Linked DNA regions of Geobacillus stearothermophilus ATCC 12980. The protein of the gene in region 2 interacts with the protein of the main gene of each other region in a pairwise test. Links are inferred from orthologs where the notes say so. Each region holds a gene or a part of one and is shown on either strand. Other genes may lie near its edges.

Region 1 (2,976 bases), 190 kb from region 2 along the record:
TCCTTTTCTCCAGCAGGCCGAACCCAGCGGACAGCAAAGCTCCGGCTGTCTGGATGATCCAGCGCAAGCCAGAGGGAGGCTGTGCCGTTCCCGCCCCAGGCGCGCTTTTTCCCCCCCGCCCGCTTTGAAATCGACGATAAGGGTGGCCAGCTTCCCGTTCGCGGCATCATAAAACGGCCAGCCGGCCACCGCCTCTCTAGCGCAACATTTGCGACACAACCGCGTTGCGCACCGCCGGAATGTTGAGCGCAAAGCGAACAAGCTGCTTTCGCAGCGGCGGAATGCGCAACGCCCAGTCAGCCATTCGGTAACGATAGCGATAGGTGAGCCATCCGGCTGCGACCGCCAACAGCGAGTACGACCATTTGTTCATTGGTGTTCCCCCTTCATCAATATGACATGCTCGTTATTCTTTTTCCCTTTTTCCCCTTAATTATGAAGCAGACGGCCTAACGCCCCAGCACAAGGGCGGCGGCAAGCACCGCACCGGCAGCCGACAAGACGTTGACGGCATCGTTGTCAAGCCAGCGCCATCCTTTCACCTGAACGGTCATCCGCCCGCAATGCTGTTTTCGCTCGGTGGCGATCCCGCATACCGGACAGCGGTAAACGGTCTGCCAGGCGGCGCCAAGCCATGTATCCAGCCAGCTGCCAAACCAGCCGAACAGTGCAAGGGGGAGCCACGGTGCAGCGGGAAGGAGCAACGCGCCGCTGGCGGCGATGAACAGCGCCCCAGCAAGGGAAGCGGCCGTGCCAAGGAGCGTCACCGCTCCGGAAGTGCCGGCCTCGACCGGCTGAAAACTCGGCCATGTCCGCGGCGGACGCCGGCTCAAGGCACCGATTTCCGACGCCCATGTATCGGCGTTCGCCGCCGCGACCGCGACGACGAACAGCTCGTTCCAAACCGGGTCAGGGAGCAGTGCCGCCAGCAGTCCGAGCGCAGCCGGCACTCCACCGTTGGCCAGCACTTGGACCGCATCACGCCGCCCCCCTTTTGCCACCTTTTCGGCGAGTTTCTCCTTTTTCCGTCTCCCGATATGGCTGAAAAAGCTGGAGCTGGCAAAAAATAATCCTAGCAACCATAGCCCGCTCCATGAAAAACCATACCCAACCAAGGCGCCGACAACAACGGTCGCCGCCGCTCCCGAGGCGGACAGCAAGCGCAGCAGCCACCCGCTGCCGGCTGCGATGGCGGATGCAGCAATATACGCCCATTCACCGCTCACAGCGAATGACCCCTTTATCGGTAATAATGAACTCTACCGGCACGTCATGTTCTTCTGCTGGGATGTCGTCCACCACTTGAAACGAATAGGCAAGCGCCGCCGTCACTGCCGCCGCCCCCGGCAAGTACCGGTCATAATACCCGCCGCCGTAGCCGATCCGAAAGCCATTTTTGGCAAAACACACTCCTGGAACAATAATGAGATCAAACTCCTCGCGATCCATCGCCATCGTTTGTTCCTCGATCGGCTCAAGCAGCCCGGCATACGCCTCTTCAAGCTGGGCAAACGACACGATCCGCCGAAACGTCATCATTTTCGCCGCTGGGTCGCATTTTGGCACGCCGACTTTTTTTCCTTCCCTCCAAGCTTGTTCAATGATCGGCGCCGTATCCACTTCCGTCTCCCGCGCCACCGTGATGGCGATCGCCCGGGCTTGTTTCCACGGCGTCCATTGATATAAATAACCGGCAATTTGCCGGTCGCAAACTCGTTTTTCAGGCGCCGGAAGCTGCCGAAGCCGGCTGAGCATATGACGGCGCAGTTCCCGTTTGCGGTCCATCGTCGCTCCCCTTTCTGCCCGAAAGATAAAAAAGCAGCAGGAATGGCGTTCCTACTGCTTACTTCGTTTCGCGGTGCAACGTAACTTTGCGGTCCCGCGGGCAATATTTTTTCAGTTCAAGACGTTCCGGGTTGTTGCGTTTATTTTTGGACGTAATATAGTTGCGTTCGCCGCATTCTGTGCATGCCAGTGTAATGTTCACACGCATCCTTTTTCCCTCCAAACGTGCTTTATATAATCAGACCTTTCTATGATAGCATTTTTCTGCGACGATTTCCACCTCTAAATTTCATTTCCCTCCATTTTATCTTTTTCCACAAGACCGGCCACAAATAGAATGCGATATGATATAGTGAAAAGAGGAGGGATTCATGATGGTAGAATACACGATCATCGCCTTGGCGGCCTTATCGATTCTTTTGCTTGTCCTTTCCTTTTTCGCCAAAGACGAATGGAAGTCGCTTGAAGAACAAATTGACCAGCTGGCTGTCTCGTTGGCGCAAGAAACGTATCAAATGAAAAAAAGGCTGCAAGTCATCGAGGAGGAACTGCTCATCCCTGAGCGCCGGCGCCCGCCCCGCCGCGGTCCTTTTTCCGACACCGAGCGGCGCATCTTCTTTTTGCATAAACAAGGATTTCCGCTCGAAGAGATTGCGCAAGAGACCGGTTTGACGGTTGCCGAGGTCGAGCGGATCGTGAGGAGATTGCTGCGATGAAGAAACGGACGATGCGCGCCTTTGCTCTCGGCCTGCTTGTTGCCACGTCATTCATCGGCGTCTCGTATTATCATTCCGCCCCCGATGCGCCGACGGAAGCGGAAGTGCAAGCGTTTCTCGAACAACGCGGGCTTGTTGCCATTGCGAAAAGCGAATACGATCAACTTCGCCGCGGCCGGCAAACGTCGGCTGAACAGCCGGCTGCGCAACCGGCGAAAACAGTATACATATACCGCCTTGTCATCCAAAAAGGCGACACTCCGGAAACGTTCGCCAAAGAGCTTGAGGATGCCGGCATTATTCAAAGCGCTCGCACGTTTCGCGAGTATTTGCAACAGCACGGGCTGACGCGCTCGATCCGCCCCGGCGCCTATAACGTGCGAAGCGATATGGATTATGCGGCGATCAGCCGCTTGATTGCTAAACCATAACGGAAAGAAGGAGGCAAATGATGAAAAGACTGCCTCCTTCTTTG
Region 2 (2,947 bases):
GCATGACCCGGGCGCGGACGCGTCACTTTTCGTTTGATCTCCGTTTCATCATCGATCGGTTCAACGGCCATAATCGTTTGCCAATGTTTAAAATCACGGTTTTCCACAACCAGCGCAATCGGCGAGCCGAGCGTTTTCCCGTGCCGGACGCCGGCGGTGATATTCACCACGTCCTTTTCGATTTGCATGCGCCGCCCGCGCCCATACCCTTTTTGCCGGCGCGCCAGCTCCTTGTTGATATGCTCGGCGCGCAGCTCAAGCCCAGCCGGCACTCCTTCCAAAATCGCCGTCAATTGCGGCCCGTGCGACTCCCCTGCTGTCAAGTAGCGCATGTTTGTCTCTCCCTTCAGCTCTTTAACGCGTTTATGTAAAAATATATCATAAATTTGAAAAATGAAAATAGTTTCTGTAAAAAAAAGAGCGCGGCACCCGCTATTTTCTCCGATAAAAAAACGTCTCCTCGACTTCGAAACCGTATAAGGACGGGTTAAAAATTTGCTCCGTGCTCCCCACAAACAGCACGCCCCCGGGCCGGAGCGCATCATGAAATTTCCGATACAGCATCCGCTTCGCCTCTTCAGTGAAATAAATGAGCACGTTGCGGCAAACGATTAAATCCATGTTGCGCGGAAACGGATCCGTGAGCAAGTTGTGCTTTTGAAACTTGACCGTTTGTTTCAGCCTTTCGTCTATTTTATAATACTCGCCTTCTTTCGTAAAAAACTTTTTTCTCATTTCCTCGGGCAACTCTACAAGCGACCGTTCGCTGTACAAGCCGAGGCGCGCGCGGGCGAGCGCATTATCATCAATGTCGGTCGCCAACACCGACACGCGGTGAAGCGGCAATCGTTTTGCGAGCACCATCGCGAGCGTGTACGGCTCCTCGCCGGTTGAGCAGGCGGCGCTCCACACGTTCGGGCGCGGATGTTTCGTCAACAGCCGCGGCAAAATGACGCGTTCAAGCACCTCCCATCGTTTGGCGTTGCGATAAAACTCGGACACGTTGATCGTCATCCGATCAAGACATTCATGCCAGAGCGACAAGTCTTTTTCCATCGCTGCAAACAGCTCGGCAAAGCTCTTTAGCCCTTTTTTCATGTACAACGACGCCAAACGCCGCCTCATCTGGGCTTCCTTATATAGCGATAAGTCAATGCCGGTTTTTCGCTTCACTTTAGCAATGAATTGCGCATAATCGTCCATCTTCCCCTGTTCCTCTCTCCTGTCAATGTACAAAAACGGCAAAAACCGGCCGATGGGCGGCCGGTCTTTTTGTTAATAGAGCCATTCGTTCAACAATTTTGTATAGTTGAGAAGCTCTTCTTCTTTGAAAAACAGGTTGATCTCGCGTTCCGCGCTTTGCGGCGAATCGGAGCCGTGAATGACGTTTTTGCCGACCGTCAAGCCGAAGTCGCCGCGAATCGTGCCCGGTGCGGCTTCCTGCGGGTTCGTTTTCCCCATCATTTGCCGGGCGGCGGCGATTACATTTTCGCCCTCCCACACCATCGCAAACACCGGTCCGGATGTAATAAAGTCGACAAGCTCGCCGAAAAACGGACGCTCTTTATGTTCGGCATAGTGCTGCTCAGCCAGCTCGCGCGACACTTGCATCAGCTTCGCGCCAACAAGCTGGAAGCCTTTTTTCTCAAAGCGCGAAACAATTTCGCCGATCAAATTGCGCTGAACCCCGTCTGGCTTTACCATTAAAAATGTCCGTTCTGCCATTCATTCTCCCCCCCTACTGTCGTATGTACTAGGAAACGGATTCCCAACCACCATAGTATCATTGTTTCGCGCCATTAGCAACAACGTCCTTGAAAGCGTTAATAATCCCTTTTCCCGATGTAAAGGGCGAGGTCGCGCAACAGGCCGCGCGCCTCATTCATCGGCAGTCCGTCAAGAAGGTGAAGCGCCTTGTCAAGGTAACGGTCGCTTAACGCATACGACCGCTCAATGGCGTCCGTCCGCTTAATGGCGGAAATGACCGCCGCCATTTCCGCAACGTCCGTTTCCGGACCGACAGCTGCAATGGCCGCCTTCACCCGCTCATCGCTCAAGGCATACAGCACAGGAAGGGTGACGTTTCCTTGTAGCAAGTCGCTTCCGGCCGGTTTGCCGAGCTGTTCCTCCGTCCCAGTGAAATCGAGAATGTCGTCGGTAATTTGAAACGACATGCCGACATAATGGCCGAACCAGTACAGCCGCTTCACAATCGGCTCCGGCGCGCCGGCAGCGAGGGCGCCAAGCTGGCAGCTCGCGGCGATGAGCAGCGCCGTTTTCCGACGGATGCGCCGCAAATACGTGCGCAGCGGCTGATCAAACCGGTACTTGTCTTTAATTTGCTCAATTTCCCCGCGGCACACTTCCACGATCGTTTTCGCCAACACTTGATGGGCGCGCGGGTTGCCGAGCTCCGCCATCCGTTCGAGCGAGCGGGCAAACAAATAATCCCCTGTGTACATGGCGAACCGGTTGCTCCATTTCGCCTTGATCGTCGGCCGGCCGCGGCGCAAATCGGCGTCGTCGATCACATCGTCGTGGACGAGCGAAGCCATATGAATGAGCTCGAGCGCAACGGCAACATGCTTCATCCGCTCAAGGTCATATTGGCCGAAGCGGGCGGCAAGCAAGACAAAAACGGGACGGATCCGCTTTCCGCCCGCCTGCAACAGATGGAGCGCCGCTTCCCCAAGCGGCCCGTATTCCGACTGAACCGCCCGCTCAAGCTCCTCTTCGACCGCCGCTAAATCATCGCTTAAAAACGAATACATCGCCTTTAACTTCATGTTGTTCACCTTAACTCACCGTTTATAGCCCAAGTGCATCGCCGCCACGCCAAACGTGTACGGTTTGACCTCGACATCGACAAAACCGGCGGCGCGGAACATCTCGGCCAGCTCGTCCCGCCCCGGAAACTCGCGCGCCGATTCCTGCAGCCACGAGTACT

What was found. Proteins that work in one complex are often made in the same cells at the same time.
Region 1: the proteins of ndk (region 2) and QSJ10_RS10305 interact in binary tests that used the Escherichia coli proteins (3 or more experiments, as listed by UniProt). The link is inferred for Geobacillus stearothermophilus ATCC 12980 from one-to-one orthologs.

What each region holds. Positions count from the first base shown.
Region 1 is NZ_CP128494.1:1,894,675-1,897,650, forward strand. It holds QSJ10_RS10305 (5-formyltetrahydrofolate cyclo-ligase), read right to left. Parts: upstream 1,786-2,976; coding sequence 1,216-1,785; downstream 1-1,215. Other genes in the region: yqgO (protein YqgO), read right to left, coding at 197-373; QSJ10_RS10300 (DUF92 domain-containing protein), read right to left, coding at 450-1,226; rpmG (50S ribosomal protein L33), read right to left, coding at 1,844-1,993; QSJ10_RS10315 (hypothetical protein), read left to right, coding at 2,160-2,501; QSJ10_RS10320 (MltG/YceG/YrrL family protein), read left to right, coding at 2,498-2,932. UniProt on the Escherichia coli protein: Involved in the removal of 5-formyltetrahydrofolate.
Region 2 is NZ_CP128494.1:1,704,904-1,707,850, forward strand. It holds ndk (nucleoside-diphosphate kinase), read right to left. Parts: upstream 1,726-2,947; coding sequence 1,276-1,725; downstream 1-1,275. Other genes in the region: aroC (chorismate synthase), read right to left, coding at 1-332; QSJ10_RS09200 (CheR family methyltransferase), read right to left, coding at 433-1,203; hepT (heptaprenyl diphosphate synthase component II), read right to left, coding at 1,824-2,786; menG (demethylmenaquinone methyltransferase), read right to left, coding at 2,802-2,947. UniProt on the Escherichia coli protein: Major role in the synthesis of nucleoside triphosphates other than ATP. The ATP gamma phosphate is transferred to the NDP beta phosphate via a ping-pong mechanism, using a phosphorylated active-site intermediate.